Regions from separate parts of the Pseudoxanthobacter soli DSM 19599 genome, predicted to be linked through region 4. Evidence: riboswitches for the same ligand, from Rfam matches in the RefSeq annotation. Region 4 holds a riboswitch; each other region holds the start of a gene.
What was found. Region 4 has a riboswitch for thiamine pyrophosphate ahead of thiM (hydroxyethylthiazole kinase). Riboswitches for the same ligand answer to the same signal wherever they lie in the genome.
Positions count from the first base shown of each region.

Region 1: linked by a shared signal. The riboswitch ahead of thiO (glycine oxidase ThiO) and the one ahead of thiM (hydroxyethylthiazole kinase) in region 4 are both predicted to bind thiamine pyrophosphate.
Region 2: linked by a shared signal. The riboswitch ahead of thiB (thiamine ABC transporter substrate binding subunit) and the one ahead of thiM (hydroxyethylthiazole kinase) in region 4 are both predicted to bind thiamine pyrophosphate.
Region 3: linked by a shared signal. The riboswitch ahead of BUF17_RS19675 (ABC transporter permease) and the one ahead of thiM (hydroxyethylthiazole kinase) in region 4 are both predicted to bind thiamine pyrophosphate.

Region 1 is NZ_FRXO01000012.1:5,043-12,731, reverse strand. It holds gene repB (plasmid partitioning protein RepB) at 1-529, opposite strand, end outside; gene repA (plasmid partitioning protein RepA) at 529-1,722, opposite strand; gene BUF17_RS19490 (thiamine phosphate synthase) at 2,685-3,305, opposite strand; gene BUF17_RS19485 (thiazole synthase) at 3,302-4,084, opposite strand; gene thiS (sulfur carrier protein ThiS) at 4,089-4,289, opposite strand; gene thiO (glycine oxidase ThiO) at 4,286-5,281, opposite strand; TPP riboswitch at 5,444-5,544, opposite strand; gene BUF17_RS19470 (APC family permease) at 5,774-7,432, opposite strand.
Region 2 is NZ_FRXO01000004.1:281,941-289,629, reverse strand. It holds gene BUF17_RS11540 (thiamine ABC transporter ATP-binding protein) at 1-469, opposite strand, end outside; gene BUF17_RS11535 (ABC transporter permease subunit) at 456-2,069, opposite strand; gene thiB (thiamine ABC transporter substrate binding subunit) at 2,110-3,144, opposite strand; TPP riboswitch at 3,275-3,376, opposite strand; gene BUF17_RS11525 (TerC family protein) at 3,729-4,406, shown strand; gene BUF17_RS11520 (ribbon-helix-helix domain-containing protein) at 4,438-4,809, opposite strand; gene BUF17_RS11515 (DJ-1/PfpI family protein) at 4,908-5,513, opposite strand; gene BUF17_RS11510 (AGE family epimerase/isomerase) at 5,787-6,968, shown strand; gene BUF17_RS11505 (hypothetical protein) at 7,011-7,689, shown strand, end outside.
Region 3 is NZ_FRXO01000012.1:57,957-65,645, forward strand. It holds gene BUF17_RS19665 (invasion associated locus B family protein) at 401-1,024, shown strand; gene BUF17_RS19670 (GAF domain-containing protein) at 1,184-2,158, opposite strand; TPP riboswitch at 2,486-2,588, shown strand; gene BUF17_RS19675 (ABC transporter permease) at 2,749-3,495, shown strand; gene BUF17_RS19680 (ABC transporter substrate-binding protein) at 3,665-4,576, shown strand; gene BUF17_RS19685 (sensor histidine kinase) at 4,629-6,104, opposite strand; gene BUF17_RS19690 (response regulator) at 6,339-7,157, opposite strand; gene BUF17_RS19695 (NepR family anti-sigma factor) at 7,356-7,580, shown strand; gene BUF17_RS19700 (sigma-70 family RNA polymerase sigma factor) at 7,631-7,689, shown strand, end outside.
Region 4 is NZ_FRXO01000001.1:556,591-564,279, reverse strand. It holds gene BUF17_RS02385 (M20 family metallo-hydrolase) at 1-795, shown strand, start outside; gene hmuQ (heme-degrading protein HmuQ) at 1,053-1,385, shown strand; gene BUF17_RS02375 (bifunctional diguanylate cyclase/phosphodiesterase) at 1,433-4,378, opposite strand; gene thiM (hydroxyethylthiazole kinase) at 4,702-5,571, opposite strand; TPP riboswitch at 5,627-5,744, opposite strand; gene gltX (glutamate--tRNA ligase) at 5,982-7,361, shown strand; gene BUF17_RS02360 (DUF2865 domain-containing protein) at 7,324-7,689, opposite strand, start outside.

The DNA.
Region 1 (7,689 bases), on a different contig from region 4:
ACAGCGCCCGTTCGATGAACGAAAGATCCGTGCGGGCGGTGTTCTCCTGACCCTGGGCGACGACCAGCTCGGCATCGCTCAGCGCCTTGACGACCGCACGCACCTTCAGGCCGAGTGCGGATATTGCCCGCAGACGACGATGCCCGTAGGCGACCTGATACCGCCCGGCCTCGGCCGGGTGCGGCCGCACGAGGATCGGCACCTGCTGGCCGTGCGTGCGGATCGATTCCATCAGCGTCGCATGGTCGGCCTCGGAGCCCGGCAGGCGGTCGGCGACGAACGAACTCTCGATCGTCGCCGGATCGAGCTCGATCACGGCCTGTCCGGAAGCAAGCTGCGACTGAAGGGTCCTCGCCTCGCCGATCTGGGACTTCAGATGCTCGATGGAGCGGGTCACGGCGCCGATAGCCCCGCGATTTCCCAGCGTGGGCGCGGCGGCGGGCGTCGGTGCAGCGCCAGGCGAAACAGACGGGTTGCCGGCCGGCAACTCGGCGCTCGTCAGGCCGGAAAGCAGGTTCTTCCGCGCCATCAGGCCCTCCCCCACGCCTTGCGGATCAGGTCCTCGATCTCGCGGTTGACGTTGTTCATCGCCTCCAGCGCGCGGTCGTAGGTCGAGCGCGTGAACTGCTCGCGGCTGACCTCGTAGAGCGTCTGCTTCGTGATGCCGGCATCGGCGATGGCGGTGCTCTTCAGCATCGGATAGTTCAGCACATGATCGCCGAACATCGAGCGCATGAACGACACCATCTGGTTCTGCGGCCCGTCGCCGGGTTCGTATCGGGTCACCAGATAGCGCATCCAGTCATAACGCATGTTTCCGCCCGCTTCCGCCACGACGCCGAGAAGGTCGGATGTCATGATGAGGAACTGGCACATCGACATCACGTCGAGCATCTGCGGGTGGACGGTCACGAGCACCGCCGTGGCGGCGCAAAGGGCGGAAAGCGTGAGAAAGCCGAGCTGCGGCGGGCAGTCCACGACCACAACGTCGTAGTTGTCGGCGACGCTCGCCAGTGCCTCGTCCATGCGCGTGAAGAACAGAGAATCCGAGCCATCCGCGAGCGCTTTCGGCGTCTCGTGCTCGAACTCCATCAGTTCAATGTTGCCGGGGATGAGGTCGAGACCGGGGAAATAGGTCGACCGCACGATTTCGGAGAGGGGGCGCCGCTCGCCGTCATAGCGGATGGCGCCGTAGAGCGTCTCGTTCTCGCCGATGTCGAATTCCGGCTGATAGCCGTGCAGCGCGGAAAGGCTCGCCTGGGGGTCGAGATCGACCGCCAGCACGCGATAGCCGTTCAGCGCGAGATATTGCGCGAGATGCGCCGCGGTCGTGGTCTTTCCGCTGCCGCCCTTGAAATTGACGACGGTGATGACCTGGAGATGCTCGCCGGCCTCGCGCCGCGGCAGGTAGCGGCGATCTGCCTTGCCGGCCTCGGCGAGATAGGCGCGCAGAGCGTGGATATCTTCGATCGAATAGGAACGCCGTCCGGAGGGGCCGACTTCAGGCTGAGGCCCCTTCCCTTCCAGCGACAGATGGCGCAAATATCCGTCGTTGACGCCGATCAGCTTCGCAGCTTCGCCCGACGTGAACTTGCGCAGCGTCTTGCGGGCGGAAGGCGGAAACAGTTGCAGCCGGTGGGCCTGGAGCTTGGCCGAAAGCTCGCGCGCGTGATCGCCGATCAACGCATGGATCGCAGTCGGCTGGTCTGAGACGGTACGCATCGCGCTGGCCACGGGCTTCTTCTCGACGGTTCACAATCGTATCTACGCTTTCGGGCGCAAGGCGCTCTTCAAGCCGTGTCTAATACGCCCGATTCTGATGCGATGTGCAAGGACCAAGAAGTTAACGAAAGATTAACGGTCCAGCAGCAGTCCAGTGGACAACGTCAAAGGTGATGGTCGCGTCCGAATCGGGCGAGTGGTTATCCCGCCGCGCGCTAAGATTCGACGCATCTGGAAGAAGTCGACTCGGGGCTTTACCGATTCGGATCTTGGCGGGGCGATTCGGAAGCAATGCACCGCAGGCAGAACAGCTGATCGGCGCAGTTCACCCCGTGAACGGGGTGCTCAATACATGAGTCACCCTCGGTTTCACAAGATGCGCGTCGCTACATTGATGGTGTTCGCCGCTCGGCGGCCATCGATGCGGGGCATCTCATCCGCGGCGCCGCCCGCCGGGCCGGGCAACCCCCACGCGGCAGTATGGAGATCAGCCGGGTGTCACGATCGGGCCCCCCGGTAACCGTATCGACATCTTCATGCGTTTTATTCGGGTGAGTATCCCAGGACGCCTGAACTCGCGCGCGGTCGATCCGACAGGGTGCGCTGATACTGCACTGCTGGCCCTCTTACGGTGAAATCGCATCTGCCGGTGTGACGCAATCAAACCATCAGATATATTGGCAGTGAGGTCCGCCCTGTTTCCGGAACAATGACTTGCGGAAAAGGCGTTTCCGCGCCGCGAGGCGCTGCAAGGCCGGGATGAGAGGCGTCTCTGCCTCTGGCACTCCGGGTGCGGCCTCCGTCACCGGTGCCGCGCAGCTCGGGAGTTGCCGGCCGGCAACCGGGCTGATGCGGAGGGTCACGGGCCGGCTCGGATGCCCCGAAGCATGACCCATCCTCGTTGCAGGATCCGGTCCGACGGGTCCAGTTGCCGGCCGGCAACCGGCGCGGCGGGTGACGGGTCAACGGCGAGATATGCCCGCAGGGCGGGTCCGCGAAATCCAGTCCTGACAACGCGTTGCCGGATCCGGGCTCGTAACGATGTCCGTGACGACGGCGACGCTCGTCGCCCCCGCCTGGAGGCACGCCCCTGCCCTCTCCACGGTGATGCCGCCGATGGCGACGAGCGGCAGGTCTCCGATCACCCGCCGCCACGTCGCGATCCGGTCGATGCCTTGGGGAACCCATGGCATCGCCTTGAGCCGCGTCGGGAAAATCGGCCCGAGCGCGACATAGGCCGGGTTGACCGAAAGCGCTCGGTCGAGTTCGTCATGGGTGTGCGTGCTGACGCCGACGGCAATGCCGGCACGGCGTAGCGCCGGCACATCCGCGCCGTCGAGATCCTCCTGACCAAGGTGGATGAAGTCGATGCCTTCATCGATCGCGAGACGCCAATGATCGTTGAGAACGAGCCTGGCTCCGGCGGCCCGGCAGAGATCGCGGGCACGCCGGACCTCGTCGCGCAGATCAGGCGCCGAGGCATCCTTGATGCGCAGCTGCACCAGCTTGATTCCGGCGGGCAGGAGGCCCGCGATCCAGGCGGCGCTGTCGACGACGGGATAGAACGGATCGAGCGGCATCATGCGAGCACCGGCCGGCCGAGCAGGGGCGTCGAGGGCGCGGCCATGTCGCGCGGCTCGATCGGATCGGCTTCATAGGCCGCGCGCCCGGCCTCGACGGCGAGTGCGAACGCGCGCGCCATGGTCACGGGTTCACCGGACTTCGCGACGGCGGTGTTGACGAGGACGGCGTCGTAGCCGAGTTCCATCGCTGAGCACGCATGAGACGGGAGGCCGATGCCCGCGTCGACGACGAGCGGGATGTCCGGGAAGTGGGCGCGCAGCGCCCGCAGGCCGAACGGATTGCCGAGGCCCCGACCCGAGCCGATCGGCGAGCCCCAAGGCATCAGCACGCGGCATCCGGCCTCGACCAGCTTCTCGGCCACGACCAGATCCTCCGTGGTGTAGGGGAAAATCTCGAATCCGTCGGCCGCCAGGATGCGGGCCGCCTCGACGAGCGCGAACGGATCCGGCTGCAGGGTGTCTGTTTCGCCGATCACCTCCAACTTGATCCACGACGTGCCGAACAGTTCCCGGGCCATTTGAGCCGTCGTCACCGCCTCCTGCGCGGAATGGCAGCCGGCCGTGTTCGGCAGAACGCGCACCCCGAGATCCCGGATCAGCGACCAGAATGCCTCGCCCGCCCGCGCGCCGCCGGCTTCGCGCCGCAGCGAGACCGTCACGATGCCAGCCTGCGCCGCGCGCACGGACTCTGCGAGGACGGCCGGGGAGGGATATTGCGCCGTGCCGAGCATCAGCCGGGACGGCAACGAAACGCCGTAGACGGTGAACGGGTGTGACATCGGTTTATCCTCCCTGGCGCGGGGTTACGATTTCGACCTTGTCGCCATCCGCGAGCGGACGAGCCGGGCGCTGTGCCGCGGGCACGAAGCGGCCGTTCAGGGCGGTCGCGACCGTCTGGTCGCCGTAATCGAGTTCGGCGAGGGCATCGGCGAGGGTGCCGGCGACGATCTCGACCGGCTCGCCGTTGATGAACACCGTCTTCATTCGTGATCCTCCCAGGGTTCGCCGTAGGCTGCGGCCACGGCGCGCCGGGCGCACCAGGGCGACAGCAGGAAGCCGTGCCGGTAAAGGCCATTGATCCGGATCGTGCGCCCGTCGACATCGACCGCGGGCAGATTGTCGGGGTAGGCGGGTCGGACGTCCGTTCCGACTTCGACGATCTCTGCCTCTCCGAAGGCGGGATGAAGCGCGAAGGCGCCGCCGAGAAGCTCCATCATCGAGCGCGCCGTTATGCGGCCCCGCTCCTCGCTTTCGATCATGGTGGCCCCGATCATGAACAGGCCGTCCGCCCGGGGCACGACATAAAGCGGCATCCGCGGGTGTAGCAGGCGGACGGGCCGGGATAGACGGACCTCGGTGCTGCGGACGAGCAGCATCTCGCCCTTGACGCCGCGCAGCGCCGACGCGGGCGTTAAAGGCGGGCGCTGCTCCCGCGCGGCGAACCCACGGCAGTCGAAGATGCGGTCGGCGTCGATCGCGAAATCGGTGACGTCCGTGTCGAACCGGATCGGCACGCCGGCCTCGGCGAGGCGGCGGGCGAGCGCGGCGAGGGCACGACGTGGATCGAGATGACCCTCGTGCGGAAAATGGAGGCCGCGGGAAAAGCGGCCGGCGAGGGCCGGCTCGAGGGTGGCGATGGCGTCCGGCCCCACCATGTCGAAGCCCGACGTGCGCCGTGAGAAGCGCTCCAGTTCGGCGCCGTCGCGTGCAGGCGCGACGACGAGCGTGCCCGCAGCCACCGTCTCCGGAAAGCGCTCCCGCCACCATGCCAGAGCGGCAAGGCCACGGCGAAGGACGGCCTCGTCGGCGCTTTCCCGCTCGCACCAGGGTGCGAGCATGCCGCCGGCGAACCAGGAGCACGAGCGCGCGCCGAGATGGCTGCCGCGGTCGACCACCTCGACGGTCGCCCCGCGCTCGACCAGCGACAGCGCGGTCGTGAGCCCGGCGACGCCGGCCCCGACGACGAGACATCTCATCGCCGGGACCCCCGGCTTTGTGGCGTCGAGGCCGATGGCCTTATCGATCGGAGATCGGGCGGCAGGGCAGGGGTGAGCATGGGCGGGCATCCCTCGAAACGGATCGGACGGATCCGGGACGACGATGCCGATGACGATTGGAGGGGCTCTCGTGGCGACCGTTCAGGCCGTGGTTCCCGTCCCTTCGCCGGCATGACCCGGATCAGGTTCGAAGGGTTCGGCCAATGCCGTCTCAGCCCAAGCGGGCGCCCCTCGGAACAGTGGGACGTTAGCACGCCGGCTTCTTTGCCAACAAGGTCCGGCCGGCGGTCGGTTACGGACCTGGCGACGGGGGAGGGCAGGGGCCGTCCCCGCCCTTTCTTGGCTGCAGCGGCGACATCGTCACCGCTATTGCGATTCACCCGGCGGAGAAGGCCTCCGCCGGGCCCGAAAGCGGCAATTGATAGAAGGGATAACCCATTGATTTGAAAAAGCTATGGAAGAGCCTGGCCTTCAGCCGGTTCCTGGTTCGGCGCCGGCATCCAACTGAGCGGCCTCGGGCGTGAGCCAAGCCGACCGATAGGACCAGACGTAGAACCCGAGTGAGACGACCGTGACGGCTACGAACGAGCCCATCTCGGAGAGAAGGCCGAGACCGCCGAATCGCGGGCTTCCGACATAGGAGATCGCCGCCATCGTGACGAGATAGGCGGGAAACCACGCGCCGGCTTTCAGCTGCCGGCCGATATCGTGAAAACCGGTCTTGGCCTCGTAATAGATCCAGAAGCCCAGCCCCGCGACGATGATGAAGATGACCTCTCCGGTCAGGGGCCACGAAGACCAGTAGAGCAGCAACGACACCGCGACGAAGGTCACGGGCGCGAGCACGCCCGCGAACGGCAGCCGGACCGGCCGTACGGCACTCGGGGCGAGCCGTCGCAGCGAGATGAACGCGACCGGCGCGCAAAGGTACCCGATGACGTAGCCGACCGAGATGACCGCGGCGAGTTCGTCCCAGCTCGGAAAGACCCAGAGACACGCGATCGACGCGGCGAGCACCGCCCACATCGCCGGGCGCGGCAGAAGGGTATGCTTGTGCAGCCGCCCCATGGATTTCGGCATGTGGCCGTCGCGCTCCATGCCCCACAGCATGCGCGAGGCGGACGCGAGATAGATCACGCCGGATCCGGACGGGGAGACGAACGCATCGAGATAGAGCAGCATCGCCAGCAGCGACAGGTTCAGCGAGATGGCGAGATCGGCAAAGGGCGAGCGGAAATCGAGCCCGCTCCAGCCGCCGCCGGCTGCAAGCTGGGACGGCGGCAGCGCGCCGATGAACGCGACCTGCAGCACGACGTAGATCACGAGGCACAGCGCCAACGACCCCAGCACCGCGATGGGAATGGTGCGGTTCGGGTTCTTTGCCTCGCCCGCGAAGCTGATTGGCGTCTGAAAGCCGTTGAAGGCATAGACGATGCCGGCGCCGGTCACCGCCGTCAGCGCCCCGGACCAGCCATATGGCGCGATGCTGCCGTTTCCGACCGCGGAGAAATTGGAGGCGTTGAAGCCGAGATAGATCAGCGTGCCGGCCGAGAACAGCGGCACGAAGATCTTGAAGATCGTCACCGCCTTCACCGCCCGCAGGAACACCTGCATCGACCAGTAGCACAGCATGAAATAGACGACGCAGAGCAGGCTCGCGACCAGGAGGCCGGTGTGGCTGAGCGACTGGGTCTGCGAGGAGAACAGTTCATGCGCCCAGGGATAGTCCCAGTTGCTCATGTACTGCACCGAGGCGGAGGCCTCTGAAGGCACCGTGCTGGTGAAGCCCACGAACCCGGCCCAGTCGCCGATGAAGCCGACGAGGGAACCGTGCGAGAGCTTGGCGAACCGGCCCATCCCGCCAGTGCGGGGCATCATCGGGCCGAGCTCGCACAGGGTCAGGGCCGTCAGCGCGATGATGAAGGCGCCGATGATCCAGGAGAAGATCGCCGCCGGCCCGGCATAGCCCGCCGCGTGTGCGGCACCGAACAGCCAGCCGGATCCGATGATGGTTCCGACGCCGGTCATCAGCAGGCTGACGAGGCCGATGGTGCGCCTCTGCTGTCCCCCCTCGCCAGGTGAAGTCGTGCCCGCGCCGGCCGGTGCGGCGCCGGAATCGTTCCGTGTCATGATGGCGTTAATCCCCCAGGTCCGTCTCTAAAGTCCGTGCCCCGCGGCCAGCTTTACAATTCCTTCGCCGGGAAATGAAGCGCCGCGGCGGGAGCGGGACCGGCCTGGAAACGGGGTGTCTTGCCCGGATCGAAACCATGCACAAAACGCTGGCGGACAGATGTTTTCTCTTGCCAAACGGCCCCTGTCCGTCGCTCATGGAGCGCGCAGGCAAGGCGCTCGCCAAGGAGCGCGCGAAAACCGGACCGGCCGCCGCT
Region 2 (7,689 bases), on a different contig from region 4:
CAAGAAGCATCAGCGGCTTGTCGCGGACGAGCGCCCGGGCGAGCGCGACGCGCTGCCGCTGACCGCCGGAGAGTTCGCCGGGCTTGCGGCGCTCGAACCCGGCGAGATCGACCTCGGCGAGCGCCCGCGAAATCCGCTCCCCGTCGGCCGCGCCGAGCTTCAGCCCCGGATCGATGCCGAGCCCGACATTGGCTGCGGCATCGAGATGCGGGAACAGGTTGTGCTCCTGAAACAGGATCGAGAGCGGACGGGCGGCCGGCGGCAGGCCGGTGATGTCGCGCCCGTCGAAACGGACCGCGCCGGAGATGACACGTCCAAAGCCGGCAATGGCGTGGAGCAGCGTCGTCTTGCCCCCGCCGGATGGTCCGACGACGGCGCACAGTGCCCCCGGCGGCACCGTCAGGTCGTAATGGGTGGAAAAGGCGCTCCGGGGGCCGAAATCGACGGAAAGGGCCTCAATCTCGAGCATTGCGGGTCTCCGTCGAAAGCAGCGCGGCCAGGAACAGGAGGAACGCGACGGCCGCGAGCAGCAGCGCGACCGACGCGGCCTCGTCCATGCGGTAGGCCCCGAGGCGCTGGTAAATCAGCAGCGGCAGCGTGACGATCCCCCCGGCGCCGAAGAACGCGGCGACCCCGAGATCGCCGAGCGACAACACCGCGGCGGTCGCGAACGCCATCGCCATCGGCCGGGCAACCAGCGGACCGTCCACCAGACGCAGGCGGTTCCATCCGCTGATTCCGAGGCTGTCGGCGAGGCGCCCGTAGCGCTCGGCGGCGACCGTCAGCGGCGGCTCGATCAGGCGCATGGCGAAGGGCAGGGCCATCAGCGCGTTGACGAGCACGATCATCGGGATCCCGAGCGCGAACGGGTCCGCAAAGCGCCTCGCCACCACGAACAGTCCCGCGGCGAGCGTGAATGGCGGCATCAGCAGGATGGCGATGCCGGCCGAGTCGACCAGCGCGGCGAGCCGGCTTCGTCCGGCGGCGAGGCGCAAGCGGCGCGCGAGCGTGGCGAGGCCGAGCGCGAGCGAAACCGAGAGCAGGGCCGCCGGCAAGGCGATGGCGAAGCTCGTCGCCAGCGCGGAGAGCGTGGACGGCGCGGCGAGAGTGCCGAGCGCGGGGATACCTGAAACGACGACCGCCGCGATCGGGAGCAGGACGAGCCCGCCAACGATGACAAGCACCACCGCATCGAGCAGCGCGAGCGCGCGGGATCCGGTATCGCCGCGCGACTCATGCCAGCCGGACGTCACGATTTCAGGCAGGCGGCGTTCCATCCTGAACACCGGAGCGACGAGCGCGAGGCAGACGGCGATCTGGACACCGGCCAGCGCGGCGGCGCGCGGGAAATCGGCATCGAACCTCAGGGCTTCATAGATCGCGACTTCGAGGGTCGCGGCGCCCGGCCCGCCGCCGAGCGCCAGCACCAGGGCGAAGCTCGTGAAGCAGAGCAGGAAGATCAGGGCGGCAAGCGAAGGCGTCTCCCGCATCAGCACCGGCCGGTCGATCAGCCGGAACATGGCGAGCGGCGACATGCCGAGGTGGGTCGCGAGGCGCCAGTGCTCGGCCGGAACGGCTTCGATGGCGGCGAGGAACACCCGGGCCGCCAGCGGCGCGTTGAAGAACACATGGCCGATCAGGATGCCCGGAAGGCCGTAGAGCCAGCTTCCCGGCTGCCAGCCGAGCGCGCCGAGAATCGCGCCGAGCCAGCCGGCGCGGCCGAACACCGCGACGACGCCGAACACCACCACCACCGGCGGCAGCACGACCGCGAGGTTCAGGATCGCCAGCAGAACCCGCCGGCCCGGAAACCGGCTGCGCCGGGCGAGAGCCAGCGCCAGCGCCGCGCCGAGCGCAAGCGACAGCACCGTTGAAAGCGTCGCCTGCATCAGCGTGAAGCGGACGATGTCGCTGACATAGCCCCACGGCAGCGACGGCAGGTCGCCCCCGGCCGCTGAGATGAGGCCGACGATCGCCGACGCCATGATGCCGATCACGACGGCCAGCGCCGCGATACCGGGCAGCAGCATCACGCCGGCGCCGCGGATTCGGACGGCACGGGCTGTCATGGGGCGACCGGACGGGCCGGAAATGGGCAGAGCGCCGCGTTCACTGACCCATCGCCGTCAGCCAGCCGTCGAGCCAAGTGCGCCGCTTCGCCGCCACCTCGGCGGGGTCGGGCAGGAAGCTCTTGGTCGGCTTCGGCAGGTCCTTGAAGGAGGCCGGCAACCCGCCTTCTTGAAGTTTCGCCGGATACATCCAGTTGGTTTCCGGAATGGCGGACTGGAAGGCAGGCGTCAGCATGAAGGCGAGGAAGGACTTCGCCAGATCCGGCTGACGGGAGCTTGCGACGACGGCTGCGGTCTCGACCTGCAGCACGTGGCCTTCGGGGAAGATCGCGGCTTTGTATTTGTCGGTCTTGTCCGCGGAGATGTGGTAGGCCGGAGAGGTCTGATAGCTCAGCACCATGTCGGCCTCGCCCTTCAGGAACAGGCCGTAGGCTTCCGACCAGCCCTTGGTGACGGTGACGATCTTCGGCTTCAGCTGCTTCCAGACGTCGTCGGCCTTGTCGCCGTAGATCGCCCGGACCCACAGCAGCAGCCCGAGGCCCGGCGAAGACGTGCGCGGGTCCTCGATCACGAGCGACGGAGCGTTCGGCGCGGTGAGATCAGCGAAACTCTTGGGCGGATTTTTCAGCTTTTCGGAATCGTAGACGAACGCGAACCAGCCCCAGTCGAACGGAACGAACGTGTCGTCCGTCCAGGGCACCGGAAGGTCGAGGCCGGAAACGGCGAGGCCAGACGGGGCGAACAGCCCGGTCTTGCGGGCTTCGTCGGCCATGTTGGTATCGAGGCCGAGCACGACGTCGGCCTTCGTCGAAGCGCCTTCGAGCTTGAGGCGCGTCAGCATCGCGCCCGCATCCTCGATCGCCACCCATTCAAGGGTGCAGCCGCAGGTTTCCTCGAAACGCTTCTTCACGATCGGCCCCGGCCCCCATTCGGCGGCGAAGCTGTCGTAGGTGTAGACCGTGAGCGTCGGCTTCTCCGCTGCGGCGGCCTCGCTCGCGAGAGGCAGGGCGGAGGCGAAGGCGCCGAGGGCGAGAGAGCCCGCAAGAGCGGCGCTGATGAAGCGGCGTGTGAGCATAGACGTTCATCCTGCTGGCAAAACGGGCAAATCTGGCTCGTTCGGCGCATCGGCCAATCCGTCGGCACGGCGTCACGACGATTGGTCGTTCGGCCGAGGCGACAGTTGGCGCGATGAGGGGATGGGCGTGTCAACGCCGTCATCTCGATCCCTCCGCCGGTACGATCCGGATCAGGTTCGACGGGTTGGCTTGCACGCCTCTCAGCCCATTCGGGCACCCCGCGAGACAAGGTCGACGTTAGCCACCGCCCGGCGCGGATGCAATCGGTTTGGTGCGGACGGAAGGTGGGCGCGACACCGGGCTGCGTTCGCCGCCGCCCGGCATCGGCTGGTGAAGAGAGGCCGGCGGCCCGAAGCGCCCTCTCGTTCCATACGGCCCTACGGTCAGCGGGCATGTCGTCATCTCGCCGTATCGCGCCGTTCGTATGGAAAAGGAGGGAACCCCACCGCCTTGCAATCATGACGGGACGGGTTTAAGCCCGGAACATTCAGCATTTCCGGGGCGTTCTGTCCGGAAGTCGCCATCTGACGTTCTCCCGACCCCGCCTGCCTCGTTCACTCCCGAAAGCGAGAGACGTACCCCCGTGGAAATCTTCACCGGATTGTTCGAGCCTGCGGCTTTGACCGCTCTGGTGCAGGTGCTGCTGATCGACGTGGTGCTTGCGGGCGACAATGCCGTCGTCGTCGGCCTCGCCGCAGCGGGGTTGCCACGCGAGCAGCGCCTCAAGGTCATCCTGGTCGGCATTCTTGCCGCGACGGCTCTGCGCATCGTGTTCGCCTCCATCGCCGTGCACCTGCTTGCCGTCATCGGCCTGCTGCTGGCGGGCGGCATTCTGCTGCTCTGGGTGTGCTGGAAGATGTGGCGCGAGATCCGCGCCGACCACGAGGCGGAAAAGGCCGCGATCGCCGACGACGCGGAGGCGGAGGAGACGGTCGTCTTCGCCGGCAAGGGCAAGGAGGGCGGGAAGCCCCGGAAGACCTTCGGCCAGGCCGTGACGCAGATCATCGTCGCCGACGTTTCGATGTCGCTCGACAACGTGCTCGCCGTCGCCGGGGCCGCTCGCGAGCATCCGGGCGTGCTGATCATCGGCCTTGCGCTGTCTGTGGCGCTGATGGGGCTCGCGGCTTCGCTGATCGCCTCGATGCTGTCCCGCTTCCGCTGGATTTCCTATGTCGGCCTCGCCATCGTCCTCTACATCGCGCTCAAGATGATTTACGAAGGCTCGCTCGAGGTTCTCCAGCATCTGCCTGCGGTGACCTGAGGGCTCATCGCCGGCCGCGAGGGGACGCGCATCAGGCGCTTTCCCGCTCGCTCACGAGCGCGCGGGCGGCGTTCTCCCGGGCGAGGATACGTTCCGCATCGAGGCTGCGGATGGGTACTGCGCGGTTCGAGGGCACCTCTCCGGCGAGTTGCAGCGCGAGATAGCGTCCACAGCACACCCGCAGGAACGAGGCAAAGTTCTCGATCTCGCCCTCGCTCGCCAGCTCGTCATAGAGCCGGGAGACGAGCTGTCCGAGCGACAGCCCGTCGCGACGGGCGATCTCTTCCAGCGTCGTCCAGTAGAAGTCCTCAAGGCGAATGCTTGTGGAAACGCCGCTGAGGCGTATCGAGCGCGTGCGATTGCGCCACAGAGCTGGATCGGCTCCGACGAACAGACGGCACATGGCGTTCCATCCTCCCGGCTCTTGCTTTTCGGGCGATGATAGCACGCCGCGGGCCGGTCCGCCCGCCGTTCCTGTCCGGCGGGCGGATGCGGCGTTTGTCAGGCGGCGGCGAGCACCTTGTCGGCGTGCTCGATGTGCGTGCCGAGAACGGTGAGGAACTGGCCGATCCACGCCGGATGCGCCGGCCACGCAGGAGCCGTGACGAGATTGCCGTCCGTCACCGCGCCGTCGATGGCGATATCGGCATAGGTGCCGCCGGCGAGTTCCACTTCCGGGCGGCAGGCCGGGTAGGCCGAGCAGGTGCGACCTTCCAGCACCTTCGCCGCAGCGAGCAGTTGCGGGCCATGGCAGATGGCGGCGACGGGCTTGCCTGCGTCGAAGAAATGGCGCACCGCGGCGATCACCCCGGCGTCGAGGCGGAGATATTCCGGTGCCCGCCCGCCCGGGATGACAAGCGCGTCGTAGTCCTCGAGCGTGATGTCGGAAAACGTTGCGTTCAGCGTGAAGCGGTGACCGGGCTTCTCGCTATAGGTCTGCTGGCCTTCGAAATCGTGGATGGCGGTCGCGACCCAGTCGCCCTTCTTCTTGCCCGGGCAGACGGCATCGACCTTGTGGCCGACGGCGAGCAACGCCTGGAACGGCACCATGGTCTCATAGTCTTCGGTGAAATCGCCGACGATCATCAGAATGCGCTTGGCAGCCATCTCGCGTCTCCTTGTTCTTGGCACGCCTCGCTCGGGCCGCGCCTGGAACGCAGGCCGGCGGGCGCGTCTCTCTAGGGTGACGACTATACCATCCGAGATCGGCGGGGCGGGTGTTAGCCCGTTGTTGCGGGAGCGCTGCCACTGGACCGCAGCCTCGCAAGGCCCTATTCCAGAAGCGAATTGAACGATGACAGGAGCGCGCCGCCGCCACTCCCTCGCGGGGATGCGGCTGCCGGCGACGTTCCGCGAACCCGAGTGGGAGGGGACAGGGCAATGCCCGATTTCGCGTCGCCGGATTTCCTGAAATCGCATATCCGCCAGTGCCTCGATTTCTATTTCCCCGTTGCGATCGACCGGGAAAAGGGTGGCTTCTTCAACGCCTTCCTGATCGACGGCACCATCTACGACCGCGAGACCAAGCATCTCGTCGGCATGTCGCGCATGACCTACAACGCTGCGATCGGGTTCGAGCTTTTCGGCGACGAGATGCTGCGCGATGCCGTGCGCCACGGGCTGAACTTCCTGGAAACGGTCCTTCGCGACCCTGTTTCGCGCGGCTACGGGTGGGTCGCGAAGTGCGATACCGTCGCCGATCCCTCGCTCAAGGCCTATGGCCACGCCTTCGTGCTGCTGGCCCATGCCACCGCCGCCCGCAAGATCGTGCCTGATGCCTGCCTGCGCGATGTCGCGGCGCTGATCGAGTCCCGCTTCATCGAGGGGCCGCAACAACTCGCCATCGAGGGTTTCGATGCCGGCTGGACGAACCCGGACAGCTATCGCGGCCAGAACGCCAACATGCACCTGTGCGAGGCGATGATCGCCGCCTATGAGGCAACCGGAAGCCGGCCGTTCCTCGACCGTGCGATCCACATCGCCAACAAGATCGCCATCGAGTTTCCCGCGGCTCACGGCGGCTTCATTCACGAGCACTTCACGTCCGACTGGGCGGTGGACCCGGATGCCGCGAAGCGCGCCAACGACCATACCTTCCGGCCGGAAGGCTTCCAGCCCGGCCATCATGCCGAATGGGCGAAGCTGCTGCTGACGCTCTACCGGCTCACGGGGGAAGACCGCTTCAAGACGCGGGCGGCCGAGATCTTCGACCTCGCCGTCACGCCGTTCTGGGACGAGGATCGGGGCGGTTTCTATTACACGTTCGACGAGAATCTCGTTCCGATCGACCGCGACAAATATCACTGGCTGCCGTCCGAATCCTTCTCGGCCGCCTATCTGCTCTACAAGGCCACGGGCGAACAGCGTTATCTCGACTGGTACGAGAAGATATGGTCCTGGACTTGGGAGTACATGGTCGATCGCGAGCGCGGCGGCTGGTACCTTCGCGTCGACGAGAACAATCGGCGCTACGACGAGCCGAAGAGCCCGCCGGTGAAGGCGGACTATCATGCGATCTCGAACTGCTTCGAGGTCTTGAGGGCGCAGGGTCACGCGGCCTGAGCCCTGACGGGACGGCCGGCAACGAAGCCAAGGATGCAAGTCATGACCGACTGGACGCTCGGCTGGGACCGGGGCCACATCGCGGTGCGGCCGACCGGGGCGATGATGGCGCCGGTGGAGATCGTGCTCGACGACGGCCGCAAGGTGTTCCCGTTCAAGGTCGCGCCCTGGGCCGACGAGCGGTTCGAGCCGCCGGTCGGGCCGCTGTTGCAGGGGCTACGTGGCGACTGGACCTGCCTGCCGTTCGGGCTTCCTGGCAAGCCGCGCACGGACCTGCTCCCCGACTGGATGACGGGTGTGAACCGCGATCTCGCCTCGCCGGACGCCTACGGCCACGGCGCGGTCGCGAACGAGCCCTGGGTGCTCGATTCGTGCTCGCCGGACCATCTGGCCTGCCACTTCGACTTTCCCGAGGAGATGCCGATCGAGCGCGTCTCGCGTGCGATCCACGTTCTGCCGGGTGAGGCGATGATCTCGGTGGTGGTGGAGATCACGGCGCGGCGATCGTGCGAGATGCCGTGGGGACTGCACCCGACCTTCGCGCTGCCTGAGGAGCCCGGCGCCTTCGAGATCGGGTTCGAGGGCCCGGTCCGCGTGTTCACTTATCCGGGTGAGTTCGAGAAGGGCGTGTCGCGCGCGGCCCACGGTCAAGTGGTGCCGGGCCTCGATGCCGTGCCGATGATGGACGGCTCCACGCTGTCTTTCGCCCGGCTGCCGCTCG
Region 3 (7,689 bases), on a different contig from region 4:
CATGTAACCGCTGCCTTCGATTCCAATCTTTCATATTCTTTCAAATAATCTTACAAAAATTTCATTGTGCGTTGTTCGGGCGTGCGGGTATAGGCTTCCTCTCGGCCGGGGTCCCGGACCGCTCATTGTTTTGCGGGTCGAGCGGTGCGGGCCCCCGCCGGATGTGTCGCATCGAGTGCGCCGTGCGATCTGGCCGCTGTCGTGCTCCGGTGCGTGCAGGGCCGCTGGGGGGCTTTTCCGGGCCGAACGTGGAGATGCGGCGGGTATGCGCGGGCGGTGTTCGCGTTTCCCATCAAATCCTGCCCTTGCGCTGGCGCCGCGAGCCTGTGAAATGGGCATCGGCTTCGCGTTCTCGTTGCCGTTGGAAACGCCCGTCCTTTCGATCTTGAAGGTCTTTCAGATGATTCCGGCCAATCGATTCCGTCTCCGTCATCGCCTGCTGTCCGCCGCGCTTGCATTCGGTGTCGTCGCCGGAGCAGTCGGCACGGACGCCGCGCTCGCTCAGGCCGCGCAGAAGGGCGATGCCAAGAAGACCGAGGCGGCGAAGCCCGTCGCGGTCGATCCGAACACCCCGCAGGCCACCACCGCCACCTACGGCGACTGGATGGTGCGCTGCTCGGCCGTTCCCGGCCAGTCGGGCACCGCCAAGGTGTGCGAGGCTGCGCTCGGCCTGCAGGCCAAGGGACAGGAAGGCCTCATCGCCCAGGTGGTGATCGGCCGCGTCGCCAAGGACCAGCCGGCGCGCCTGATCGTGCAACTGCCGAACGGCGTTTTCCTGCCGGCCGGCGCGACGCTCTATCTGGACGACAAGGCGACGACGGGAATCGACACCGTGTTCGCCACCTGCACCCAGGGCTGCTTCGCCGATACCGAGCTGAAGACCGACCAGCTTGCCGCCCTCAAGGCCGCCAAGGGCCCGGGCCGGCTCGAGTTCGTCGACGGCAACAGCCAGCGCCTGGCGCTGCCGATCTCGTTCAACGGCCTGAACGTGGCGACCGACGCCGCGCTCAACCCGAAAGGCTGAGGCCCGCCGAAGGGCTGAGGCCGGGCCGCGGCGCCCTCGCGGGCGCCGTTCGCGCGCAATCATCCGCGATGATTTAGGAGCCTTCCCGGCGACCCCGGGAGGGCTCTTTTCGTTCGGGAGCCGGCGCGGGGCGGCGCGGACGCCTTCCAGGCGGGCGCGTCAGTTCGGCCGGGAGAGGCCGAGGCGGGCGATCTTGCGGTGCATGGTGGCCCGGCTGATGCCGAGGAGCCGTGCCGCGGCCGAGACGTTGCCGTCGGTGCGCGACAAGGCCCTCTGCACCGCGCCGCGCTCGGCGCCCGTCAGGCTTTCGCAGGGCACTTCCTCCTCGCCCAGCAGCAGGTCGTCGGCGGGGAAGGGATGGGCGAGGCGCTCGTCGGTCAGGCCGTAGGCGATCCGGGCGGCGCGGTTCGCGCCGATCACGAGATCCTCCCGGTCGACCGCGATCATGCCGCCGGCGCCGCGGCCGACATCCGGGCACAGCAGCACGCGGGCGTGGCGGTACATCTCGCGGAAATGGCGGGCCTCGATCTTCTGCGCGGCGTCGCAGGCGGCGGCGGCGACCACCTTCAGCACGGGCATCGTGAGATCGGCGCGGCAGGTCGAGACGTCGAGCGCGGCGATGATCGCGCCCTTCTCGTCCCAGATCGGCGCCACCGTGCAGCTGAGGCCGATATTGCGGGTGAGGAAGTGCTGGTCGCGATGGATTGTCAGCGCCCGGCCCTCGGCGAGGCAGGTGCCGACGCCGTTGGTGCCCTCGCTCGCCTCGCTCCACACCATGCCGGTCCAGAGGCCCGAGGCGCGGAAATCGGCATCGTCGCCCGGCACCCCGCGCCGGTCGAGCGGAACGCCGTCGCGGTCGGTTAGAAGCACGCAGCAGCCCGCCTCGCCGACCGACTGGAACAGCCGGTCGAGGGTGTTCTGCGCGAGCCTGACCAGCGGCTCGACCCGCTCGAGCGCCACGCGGAATTCGGCGTGGCTCAGCTGATGCGGCGGCTGGTCCTGTTCGGGGTCGAGGCCGTATTTCGTCAGCGACCGCGACCAGGACGCGGCAACGGCCGATTTCGCCGCGGACGCCGGATTGCGCAGCGTCGAATAGACCTGCTCGGCGTGGCGCGCGTCGTGTGTTCCCACCATGTTCACCCGCCTTTTTGTTGTTCGGTCGCGGTGCGCCGCCCAGGGGGCGAACGCAGGTTCGATGTCGCGGCCGTCATGCGGTCCGCCATCATCCGGCGGGTTTGTGGCGGAAGTCAATGCGGGCGGCGCTCAACTTTCGTTTGAGCGCACGATCCACGCGCGTGCAGGGGCGTGCCGGGCGCCGGGATGCAAGGCTGACGCCACGTTGTGGAGCGAGACTGGGCCAATGGCAGGCGAGACAGGCTCCCGATCGGCGGCCGCGGACGGCGGTCCACGGCGAAACGGCCCCCGGCGCATTGACGCCCGGCATCGGCGCGATATTGTGGTCGGTAATCCGAGGGGCGCGCCGGGCGGCGCTGAGACGGCGGTGAGCCGAACCCTTGAACCTGATCCGGGTCATGCCGGCGTAGGGACGGAGCGAGGCCATAGGCCTTCCCCCACGTTTTCCTGTCGTCGCCAAGACCGCGCTGGTCGCAGTCGCCATGGAACTCCCCATGGACTGCGCGGGGAGAACGGGCTTGGACGAGGCCTTGCCGATGGAAGACACCGCGCCGCGGCGCAGGCGCGTGCGGCGCCCGCTTGGCGCCACGATGGCGGTGGTGCGCGATGTCTGCGGCGGGCTCGCGGCCGTGGTCGCGATCTGGCAGGCCGCGATCTGGCTGTTCCAGCCGCCGGGCTACATGCTGCCGGCGCCGGCCGACGTGATCGCGGTGCTGGTCGAGCGGCACGACATGCTCCTGCGCAATGCCGCGGTCACGCTTGCCGAAGCGCTGCTCGGGCTCCTGTTCGGGACGCTGGCGGGGGCGGCGGCGGCGATCGGCATGGCGGCCTCGCCCATCGCGAACCGGCTCGCGTGGCCGCTGCTCCTGGTGCTGCAGGCGATCCCGGTGTTCGCCATCGCGCCGCTTCTGGTGGTGTGGTTCGGGTTCGGGCTGGCGTCGAAAGTGGTGATGACCTCGCTCGTCATCTTCTTCCCCGTGACCTCCGCCTTCGCCGACGGCATCCGCCGCACCGATCCGTTCCTGCTCGACGCCTGCGCGCTGACGGCGGCGACGCGGTGGCAGACGCTGATGGCGGTGCGGGTGCCGATGGCGCTGCCGGGATTCATCTCCGGCCTCAGGGTCGCCGCGCCGCTGGCGCCGCTCGCCGCGGTGGTGGGCGAGTGGGTCGGGGCGGCGAGCGGGCTCGGCTTCCTGATGATCCAGGCCAATGCCCGCATGCAGACGGGCGACGTGTTCGCCGCCCTGTTCATTCTCGCCGTTCTCACGCTGGCGCTGCGCGCCTGCGTGGATGCGGCGACCGCCCGTCTCGTGCCCTGGCAGCGTGAAGCGCCATGAGCGGGCGGCAGGACGATCCCGCGGACGGCCCGCGGATCGCCGGGCATCCCCTCCGCCCCGGCCGTGGCGCCACGCCGCGCCCGGGCGGGCGGCGAGTCCACCGGTTATAGCGTCGAGTTGAGAAGGAGAAGCACCCTTGATGCGCGCTTTCGCCCTTGCCGTCGGTCTGATGATGGCCGGCCTTACCGCCACCCCGGCCGCCGCGGCCGACAAGCTGACGGTTCTGCTGGAGTGGTTCGTCAACCCGGACCACGCGCCGCTGATCATCGCCGAGCAGCTCGGCATGTTCGAGAAGGCCGGGCTCGACGTCGCGCTCGTGCCGCCGACCGATCCCGCGGCGCCGCCGCGCCTGATCGCCGCCAAGCAGGCGGACGTGGCGATCCACTACGAGCCGAGCCTGTTCCTCGACGTCGATGCGGGCCTGCCGCTGATCCGGTTCGGATCGCTCGTCGAAACGCCGCTCAACACGCTGACGGTGCTCGAAGGCGGGCCGATCCAGAAGCTCTCGGACCTGCGCGGCAAGCGGATCGGGTTCTCCGTCGCCGGGTTCGAGGACGCGCTCCTGCAGACGATGCTGAGCTCGGCCGGGCTGACGAAGTCCGACGTCGAGCTCGTCAACGTCAATTTCTCGCTCTCGCCGGCGCTGATCTCCGGGCGTGTCGATGCCACCATCGGCGGCTATCGCAATTTCGAGCTGACGCAGATGCGGCAGGAAGGCCATCCCGGCCGGGCGTTCTACCCGGAGGAGCACGGGGTGCCGCCCTATGAGGAGCTGATCTTCGTCACCCACCGCGATCTCGCCAGCGACAACCGGCTGCCGCGGTTCCTCGCGGCGGTGGAACAGGCCTCGCTCTACATCACCAACCATCCGCAGGATGCGTGGCAGCTGTTCATCAAGGCCTATCCGGATCTCAACAACGACCTGAACAAGCAGGCGTTCTTCGACACGATCCCGCGCTTCGCCAAGCGGCCGGGCGCCATCGATCTCGGCGCCTACCAGCGGTTCGGGACGTTCCTGAAAGAGCAGGGCCTGATCAAGACGGTGCCGGCCGTCGGCCAGATCGCCGTCTCGGTGCGATAGGCGTCGAGGCGGTCCGCCGTTTTCCCGGCCGGCAGTCGCCGGCCGGCTCTCCTCAGACCGTTTCCTCCGGCGCGAGCTGCGTCAGCGGGAAACGCAGCCGCCATTCCAGCCCGCCCGGCAGAAGGTCGAGATCGGCGGTGCCGTCGACGGCGCGCGGCACCAGCCGCTCCAGCATCACCCGGCCGAAGCCCTTGCGGCCGAGATCGATGACGGTCGGGCCGTGCTCCTCCTGCCAGACGACCTCGAACAGCGGACGCTCGCCGTCCGTTATGCGCTGCCATGCGACGCGCACGCGGCCGGCGGGCACCGACAGCGCGCCATATTTCGAGGCGTTGGTGGCGAGTTCGTGCAGCGCGAGGCCGACATTCTGGGCCGCTTCCGGGCTCAGCAGCGCATTTTCACCCTCGATCACCACCCGTTCGCCGCTGCCCTCGATCACGTGGCCGAGCTGGGTGTCGACGAGTTCGCGCAGCGAGGCGCCGTGCCAGCCGCTGTCGACGAGGAGGTCCAGGCTGCCGGCGAGCGCACGCAGCCGGGCCGAGAAGCGGATGACGAACGTGCCGACATCGTCGACGGTGCGGGCGGTCTGGCGGGCGATACCCTGCACGACCGCGAGCAGGTTCTTGGAGCGATGCGTCAGCTCGCGCATCATCACCTTGAGCTGGCGCTGGTGCTCCTTGTGGGCCGTCACGTCGATGGCGACGCAGACGAGGCCCGAGATCGCGCCGTCCTCATAGAGCGGCTCGACCCGCAGGTCGTACCAGTGGATCTTCTCGCCGATCCGCAACGAGGCTTCCACCGTCTCCGGAACGCCCGTTTCGAGCACGGTGCGCTTGACCGGGTTGATGATGGTGGACGTGAGATCCGGCAGGCTTTCCGTGTCGGTGAAGCCGATGAAGTCGTCCACCTTCATGCCGTGCGGCGGATTGCACATCCACGAATAACGCAGGTCGCGATCGGTGGTGTAGACGGTGATCGGCGAGCCTTCGAGCGCGAGTTCGAAGCGTTTGGTCGCAGCCGACAGCTCACGCGTGCGTGCTTCGACGCGCGATTCGAGGTCGGCGTTGAGCGCGGTCAGGCGCTCGACGAGAAGGCGCCGCTCGCTGGCGTCGGCCTCAAGGCGGCTGTTGGCCGCGGCGAGTTCGGCGGGCGAGGGCAGTCGCAGAAGCCTGGGCAGCGCGATCCAGAGCGCCGCAGCGGCCGCAAGCGAGAGGAGCGCCGTCGCGGCCTTCACGATTCCGGCGGCGGCGTACCACGGGAACCAGAGCGTCAGGAAGTCGCCTAGGTGCGCAAGCGCGCTGGCGCCGATGAAAGCCGCGAACAGCCAGCCGATGCGGCGGCGCGTCGGGTCTAGATCGCGCGAGCGGTGCACGAAGATCAGGATCGCGACCGGGATGGCGATATAGGCCACGGCCATGACGAGGTCGGAGATCGCATGCAGGGCGACGAGATCGGGCCTCCAGAGCAGACAATAGCCGTAGGGCACAAGAGACGCCGCCCCGAGGACGTCGGTCAGGAAGGGAGGCATGCAAGCCGTCTCCGTTTACGCGCCCGTGCCGGCCGGGTTTGAACCACCGACCCGGCCAGCACCGGCAGCGTGTTGAATCGCGAGAATCGAACCGAGAACGGCGGGCATAAGACCCGCGCGCCTTATACGCGGCGGGTGGGCGTCTGGATCACTGCGAGCGAGCGTGGTCTGCGATTTTCCCCTCCGGTCTTCCCCGAACCTTGCCGTGTACGCGTTCGACCTGCACTCAACGTCTCAACTCTCGACTGCGATCCGCGAAGCGGCGGTTCCAAAGAACAGCGCCTGGCTGACCACCGCCTTCACCATCTCTTCGCGGAACGGCTTGGCGATCAGGAACGACGGTTCCGGCCGTTCGCCCGTCAGCAGCGATTCCGGATAGGCCGTGATGAACACGACCGGCACGTCGAACGACTGCAGGATCTCGTTCACCGCATCGAGGCCCGAGCTGCCGTCGGCAAGCCGGATATCGGCCAGCACCAGGCCCGGACGCTCGCTGCGCGCAATTGCGACGGCTTCGGTGTGGGTGCGGGCGTTGCCGACGATGTGATGCCCGAGCCCTTCCATCAGCGCCTCAAGATCGAGTGCGATGATCGGTTCGTCCTCGATGATGAGGATGCCGGTGGCCACCTGCTCGGCGATTTCACGGCTGGCGTCGTCGATCAGCGCGCTGCAATCGGCTTCGTCGATGTCGAGCACCGCCGACGCCTCCTCGACCGACAGGCCTTCAAGAGCCGTCAGCAGGAAGGCCTGGCGCGGGACCGGCGCGATGGCGCTGAGACGCCGGTCGGCGACCGCACCCGCGTCGTCCTCCTCGGCCAGACCGGCCGGAGGCGTCGCCATGATATTGATGGGCAGCGAATTGTAGATTCGCGAGAACGCCCGGAACACCGCCACCTTGGGCTCCAAGGTTCGGTCGAGCATTTCAGGTTCCGCGATGAGTGCCTCCAGAAGGGCCGCCACATAGGCATCCCCGCTCTGCCAGTTCCCGGTCAGGGCTCGTGCATAGCGCCGCAAATAGGGCAGTTGCGGTGCTACCCAAGCTGTAATGGGCATGTCGCCTCCAACACGTCACTCGTTCGTGGATAAAAATCTGCGAGTCGCCCGTTTAGAACGCGACGATCTCGCTGCGGTTCCGGCGGAATCGATCTTTTTTCACCGCGGACGGTGGAACCCGTTCGACCGTGAGGTGTTTTCGAGATGACCTCCCGCTGCCGCGTGACAGGCACGGGGCAGACGGAAGCGTATGAGAGCATGACAGATCAAATGAACCAAGAGGCGAAAAGGCGTGCGCTCGTACCCGACAAGGGCACCGAAGCGGGCGCGGGCGTCGAGCCAAAGGTAAGGGCTCACCTTGGGGTGCAGTTGCGCCGGCTCTATGACGGGATCCTGTCCGAGCCGGTTCCGGACCGGTTCAGCCGGCTTCTCGACGAACTGGACAAGAAGGAATCCGTGTCGGGCTCCGGAGATGGCTCATGAGCGCCCCCCAGCGCGCCGATGCGGCTCCGCCGGAGGCGTTCGATCCCACCATTCCGAAGAAGAAGCCGCCCTCCGACGGCCCTGGCCCGAAGCTGAAGGAGGCTCTGAT
Region 4 (7,689 bases):
GATCGCGCCTACGCGGATAGCCGCGTCGACCGGCAGGGCGTGACCTTCGCGGAGGCGCTCGACGGGATCGGCTATCGCGGCGAGAGTCCCGCCGGCTCGGTCGAGATCGGTGCGATGTTCGAGCTGCACATCGAACAGGGGCCGATCCTGGAGGCGGAAGGCAAGACCATCGGCATCGTCCAGGGCGTGCAGGGCATCCGGTGGTACGAGGCGACCGTGAAGGGGCAGGAGGCCCATACCGGTTCGACGCCGATGACGATGCGCCGCAACGCGCTGCTCGGCGCCACCCGGTTGATCGAGGCGGTCGACGCCATCGCCAAGGCGCGTCCGCCTGCGGTCGGCACCGTTGGGCTTGTGGAGGTGAAGCCGAACTCGCGCAACGTCATCCCTGGCGAGGTGTTCTTCTCGGTCGATTTCCGCCATCCGGAAGACGCGGTGCTCGACGACATGGAAGCCGCGCTTGAGGCGGCGGTGGAAGAGGTGCGCGCCGCCACGGGCCTCGATATCGTGTGTGAGCGCATCTGGTCGTCGCCACCCGTCGTGTTCCACAAGGACCTGATCGCGTGCGTTCGGGAGGGGGCGGCCACGGCCGGCTATCCCGCGCGGGACATTATCTCCGGCCCGGGACACGATGCCTGCTATGTCAACCGCGTCGCCCCGACCACGATGATCTTCGTGCCCTGCAAGGACGGCATCAGCCACAACGAGGCGGAATCGACCGAACCCGGAGAGTGCGCCGCAGGAGCCCAGGTGCTGCTCAACGCGGTTCTCGCGTACGACCGGACGCTTTCCTGAACCCCCTTGCGCGGTCGCTGCCGGGATTTCGCGCCGGCGCTGCGGTTGGCGACGGGGCGAGACAGTCTGCGGACGGGGCATTATTTCCCGTCCCTTCGCGATGATCGGCCGTCCGAGCCCCGTGAAGCGGAAGAAGTCCGGCAGCGCTCAAATGGACTTATAATAATTGCAAATAGGTTTCAAAAGCAGGAAATGCTTGCCCTGTGCGCCGGAGCGCGGCAAAAGATCGGCATCGTCATTCTTCTGAGGACAGAGCCATGTTCATTGCCATGAATCGATTCCAGGTGCGCAAGGGCGAGGAACCGGCCTTCGAGGAGGTCTGGACCAAGCGCGAGATTCATCTCGACCGCGTGCCGGGCTTCCAGTCGTTCCATCTGCTGCGCGGTCCCGAGCGCGAGGACCACACGCTCTACGCCTCCCATACCGTCTGGGAGAGCCGGGCCGCCTTCGAGGACTGGACCCGTTCGGAGGCGTTCCGCGCCGCCCACCGCAGCGCCGGCTCCGGCAAGCCGCTCACGCTCGGCCATCCGGAGTTCGAGGGTTTCGAGACGATGCTCGAGCTGATGCCGGCGGCCCCCGCCGCCGCCTGACGCCCGCGCGCAAGCGCCGGAATGCCACGCTTCGCAAAGGCCGGGGATCAGCCGTTCCCGGCCTTTGCCCTTTGCTCGAAGATGCCCGGTTTCAGCAGATCCACGGCTTCCTCGACGGGCACCGGCATCGAGAACAAATAACCCTGCAGCAGGGTGCAGCCTTCCGCTGCCAGGAACTGCGCCTGGAGCGGCGTCTCCACGCCCTCCGCAACCACCCGCATCGACAGGCTGTGACCGACGCCGATGATGGCGCGGATCAGCGAATCCGGCTCCTGCCCGAGCCCCGTATCGACGACGAAGGACTTGTCGATCTTGATGGTGTCGATCGGAAAGCGCGACAGATAGGACAGCGCCGAAAAGCCGGTTCCGAAGTCGTCGATGGCGAATGTGCAGCCGGCTTCGACGAGATGGCGAATATTGCTGACGACGGCGTTCGACGTGCGCAGCAGCGTGCTTTCGATGATCTCGAACTGAAGCCGCTTCGGCGAGATACTGCGCCCGGCGAGCTGCCACAGCACTTCCGACGAGAAGTCGACGTGTTCTAGGTCGCTCGGGCTGAGATTGATGGCGAGGCTGATCTCGTCGTGGCCGCGGCGGTCGAAATATTCGATCGCCTCGATCGAACGTCGGATGATGGCACGGGTCATGTCGTGCATCAGGCCGAGATGTTCCGCCGCCTCGACGAACTGCACCGGGCTGATCACGGTGCCGTCGGCGCTCCGCCAGCGCGACAGCACCTCGAACCGCGTGGTCCTCCAGGTGACGGGGTTGACCTGCGCCTGGAGCAGGATGCGGATGGCGTCAATCGCGGGTTCGCTGCGCAGCGCGTTTTCGACGGCGAGCCGGCGGCGCGACTCCACCTCCATGCGTTCGTTGTAGATGCTGAAGCGGTTGCGACCGCTCCGCTTCGCCTCGAACAGGGCGAGGTCGGCCTCCCGCAGCAGCAGTTCCGGCGCGCTCTCCGATTCGCTCGCGGTCGCGCCCGCGGTGACGGTGATGCTGTAGCGCTCGGAGCCCTCGTCCACGGGCTTGCGCATGGCCCCGACAATGCGGTCGGCGATCATCGGCATCGAGGCGATGCTGTCGATGTTCGGGAAGATGATGGCGAACTCGTCTCCGCCGAGGCGGGCGACGACGTCGATCTCGCGCACTTCCCGGCGCAGGCGGCTCGCGACGGCGACCAGAACGGCGTCACCCGCCTTGTGGCCGAGGGAATCGTTGACGTCCTTAAAGCGGTCGATGTCGATGATCAGCAGGCCGGTCTGCTTGCCGTGGCGGTTGCTCTCCCGCATCATCAGGCTCAGCATCCGGAACATGGCGCGCCGGTTCGGAAGTCCGGTCAGCGTGTCGTGCATCGCGTCGTGGCGAAGCTGTTCCTCGGCCCGCTTGCGCGAGGTGATGTCGGTGTGCGAGCCTGCCATCCGGTAGGGCATGCCCTCGTCGTCCCGGAGCGCGACGCCGCGCGCCAGAACCCAGATATAGGACCCGTCGGCCTGCCGCAGGCGGTGTTCCACCATCAGCTGCGGCGCCTTGTTTTCCAGGTGCGCGGCAATGCGTGCGAGCACGTTCTCGCGGTCGTCCGGATGAATCGAGTCCGTCCAGGTATCCGGCCTGTCGTTGAGGACGACGTCCTCCTCCAGGCCGAGCAGCGCCTTCCAGCGCGGTGAGTAATAAATGCGGTCCGAACGCAGGTCCCAGTCCCAAAGCGCATCGTTCGCGCCGCGCACCGCCAGCGCGTAGCGCTCCTCGCTCTCCTTCAGGGCCATCGCGGCGTGGCGGCGCTCGGCTTCCGACGCGAGGAAGACGTTGAACCAGTGCGTGAGCTCCGCCGTTTCGCCGGTTCCCACCACGGGCAGCGGCTTCAGATCTGCGGTCGGATGCTCAAGCGTCTTGAAACGGTCAATCAGGGCGCGGATCGGCCGGACGATCCGGTTCGATCCGAGGATGCCGGCGACGATGACGATCACGAGGCTGCCGCCAAGGATCAGGACGGTAAGAATGCCGATCGCGCGGGCCGGCGCCTCGACGGAGGCGAGCGGCGTCACGTTGACCACGAACCAGCCGATGTTCGCCGCCTCGGCATAGGCGACGATGGCACGTTGGCCGTCGATAAAGGCTTCCGTCGCCGGCTCATCTCCGGAAATCGCATCTATGACCGCTTGAGGCGCGGGTTGACCGATCCTCGTGCCGTCCGCTGCAAACAGCACGACGCCGTCGCGCGCCACCACCAGCAGGGTGCCGGGATTGCGACTGTTCGCTGTACGCAGATGCTGAAAAAGTTCGTCGGCGCTGAGATGGACGATGAGCGCGCCGATCATGTCGCCACCGGCGGAAGGAAGGGACTTGTCGGGACTGCCGGACGGTCCGATCGCGTGCACGGCGATGCCGAACGTCACGACCGAGGGATCCCCACCCGGCACCGTGTCCGCCCCCAGCCAACGGATGCTCGGATCTCCGTCCCGGATCGCCAGCAGCATGCGGTCGCGCTCGGCCCGGCCCGGCGCCCCATTCTTAGGCGGGGCACCGACGCGGAAATAGTTGCCCTGCGTATCGATCACGTCGATCGCCACGATGCCGCGCAGCGCGAGATAGCCGGAGAGGGCGTCGCGGATGGTTTCCTGAACGAGGGCGGGTCTGGGAGCGCCTTCCTCCGCCGGAGGCAGCGCCGCCAGCATGGTGCGGACGTCGGCAATGCCGGCGATCGCGGTGACGAGCCGCTCGACCTCGTTGACCTGGAGCGTGAGGAAATCGGCTTCGGAGGCCAGCGTGGCGCGCAAGTTCCGCGCCGTGAGGTCACGGATGGTGCTGCTCGCGACGTGATAGGACATCACGCCCTGAACGCAGAGCGGCGCGACGCTGAGCAGAATCACGAACAGGGCGAAATTGGCGGCAAGCGAACCGGCGAAGCGACGCTCTTGACGCGGACCGTCGCCTCCGCCGGCACGTTGGCGCGCGGCATCGGCCGATCCGAGTTCGGATAACGTCTTCTTCATGCTTCGCGCCCGCCCAAACGCACCTCTGGGAAGCCCAGCGGCGAGGGGCGGGATCGTTCAACGCGATCCGACCGACTCGCGCCGCAAGCCGGCCTTCCACCACGACCGGTTGCCACGCATCCCACTTATCCTCTCCGGCGAACCATATCAGCCTGAGAGAATTAAGGAACACCGATAAAGGCGTTTATTACTGGCAGAAATTGCAGCCGGCTTCGGCCGCGCCAGTCGCCGGGCGCGTGCTGAAAAGGCAAAGGCGGCGAGCGCCGGCTTCGGCCGGCGACAGGCCTTCGGGACCTTCTACGGCACGCGAATGCCCGGGGGCATCAGCCGGTGGCGGACACCACGGCGATCCGGGCGCGGGCATCCAGCACCTCCGGCGTGATGCTCCAGAGCGCATCGTGCAGGTGGACGGCGAAGCTGCCGGGGCCCCGAGGGGGCTCGCCGGGGCCGACGTCAGCGGCGATCTCACCGGCGACCGCGATCAGCGTCATCGCGCCCACGGCCGCCTCCAGAGGGGCGATGCCAGCGCCGAGGAAGGCGCCGATCAGCGCCGTCGCGGTGCAGCCCGTGCCGGTCACGCGCGTCAGCATTTCCACGCCGTTGGAGAGTTCCACCCGCCGGGTGCCGTCGGTGACGATATCGACGGGGCCGGAAATCACCACGACTGCGCCAAGGCGGCGCGCGAGGGCATCCGCATGGCCGGCGGCGTCGGCGACGCCGTGTGCCGCGTCGACACCTCGCCCGGCGACGCCGCCCGCGGCGGCGGCAAGGATCTCGGAGGCGTTGCCGCGCACAACGGCCGGCCGCTCTGCGAGCAGGGCGGAAACGGCCTCACGGCGGAAGGCCGTGGCGCCGCCGGCGACCGGATCGAGCACCCACGGCCGCCCTGCCGCGACGGCGGCACGGACCGAGCTGATCATCGCCGCGAGCCAGGGAGCGGAAAGGGTGCCGATATTGACCACCAGCGCGGAGGCGATCGCCGCAAATTCCGGCGCCTCCTCGGGCGCGTGCAGCATGGCGGGCGCGGCTCCGGCAGCGAGCAGCGCATTGGCCGTCGGGGTCATCACGACATAGTTGGTGATGTTGTGAACGAGCGGTGCCGCCGCCCGCATCCGCGCAAGCGCCTCGCCGGGGCTGAGCGAGAGCGGCGCGACGGTGGGCTCGCCGGATGGCGAAAGGATATCGCCGGACATGGGTCGTCTCCTCGTTGGCCGGCTGAGGAGACGGTGCGGCGCGCCACCCTGAGAGGCCGGTGCCGACGGGCCGCTCCCTTCGCCGGCATGATCCGGATCAGGTTCGATGGGTGTGATCTCAGCCGTCGCGGCGTTCCCGATGGAAGGCGGCGACGGCACCCCAGGCCGATCCTTGAGCATAGACCATCGGCCGGTGAAAGACGACGCGGATGAAAGCCGGCCCGCCCCGGTGCCCGGCACTTATCCCCGGTCCGTCCGCTTTGCCCCCGGCCGAAGCGTCCGGCATCGCAGCGGGTGAGACCCGTCGTGGCGGCGAACTCGTCCGTTCCCGCCTGCCGCGCGGCGGGCTATATAGCGGCGCGCCCCGTCAACGACATCACGGCCGGGCCTGGGACGAGAGCTGAGAGACGATGACACCCACGGTACGCTTTGCGCCTTCCCCGACAGGCTACCTCCATCTCGGCAATGCCCGCACCGCGCTGATCAACTATCTGTTTGCACGGCGCAACGGCGGACGCTTCATCCTGCGTCTCGACGATACCGACCGGGAGCGCTCGACCGCGGCCTTCGCCGACGCCATTCTGGAAGACCTGGCCTGGCTCGGGATCGAGCCCGATGCCGTCGTCCGGCAATCCGACCGCTTCGGGCGCTACGATCAGGTTGCCGAAGACCTGCGGCGCTCCGGTGCGCTCTACGACTGCTACGAGACGGCCGAGGAACTCGACTATCGCCGCAAGCGCCTGCGAGCGCGCGGCCTGCCGCCGGTCTACGACCGCGCCGCGCTGGCGCTGACGAACGACGACCGCGCCCGCCTGAAGGCGGAAGGCCGTTCGCCGCACTGGCGTTTCCTGCTGCCCGACGCCGTGGCCGGATCGGCAAAAGGAACGACCGGCGCAGATGATGCAAGCGTGGTGTCCTGGACCGATCTCGTGCGCGGGCCGACGAGCGTCGACCTGCGTTCGCTATCGGACCCGGTGCTGGTGCGCGCCGACGGTTCCTATCTCTACACGCTGCCGTCCGTCATCGACGACATCGACCTCGGGATCACGCATGTCATCCGCGGCGAGGACCACGTCACCAATACGGCGGTTCAGATCGCGCTGTTCCAGGCGCTCGGCGGGCCGGTGCCGTCGTTCGGGCATCACAATCTTCTCGTGCTCGCCGACGGCAGTGCCATGTCGAAGCGCACCGGAACCCTGTCGCTGCGCAGCCTTCGGGCGGAAGGCTACGAGCCCATGGCCGTCGCCTCGCTCGCAGTGCTGGTCGGGACGTCGGAGGCGGTCGAGGCGGTTGCCTCACTCGACGACCTCGCCGGCCGCGTCGACCTCGCGCATATCTCCCGCGCTCCGGCGCGGTTCGATCCGAGCGATATCGCCGGGACCAACGCTGAACTGGTCCACGCCATGGACTATGAGGCGGCCCGGCCCCGCCTGGACACGCTCGATGCCGATCTCGGGCCGGCATTCTGGGAGGCGATCCGCGCCAACCTCACCGTCGTCGCCGATGCCGAGGCATGGCGGGACGTGGTGCGGGGGCCGCTCGCGAAGCCGGCGGGCGACGCGCAGGATGCGGCGTTTCTGGCCGCGGCGAGGGATCTGCTGCCGCCCGAACCGTGGGACGCGGCGAGTTTCCGCGCCTGGACCCAGGCGGTTTCCGCTGCCACGGGCAAGCGCGGCAAGGCTCTGTTCCATCCGCTTCGCGTGGCGATGACCGGGCGCGAGGACGGCCCCGAGCTCGCCAAGCTGATGCCGCTCATTGGGTTTGAAGAAATGTCGGCCCGACTGTCCTGACGCGGAGCGGCGGCTTGCTGATCGCCGGCTTTGCCGGTGCCGCCGGTTCAGCTGACGACGCTGACGCAGAGGCCGCTGCGGCATCCGCGGGTGCGGCGCCATCGACGACGGCCGGATCCGCAGCGGTGACGGCGGCCGTTCCCGGCTGGGCCACGTCGACGACGCCTGTCGGCCGGCTCATGTTGTCGGGAGCGGCAGCGTCCGCGGAGCAGCTGCAACCCGGGATGCGCCCGTCGCGGAAGCGGAAGGCCGCCGGCAGCTGATTGTAGGGCTGCCCGTCCTGCAGCGAGACGATCTCGGCGGCAGGATCACCGTTGCGCTGAACGTA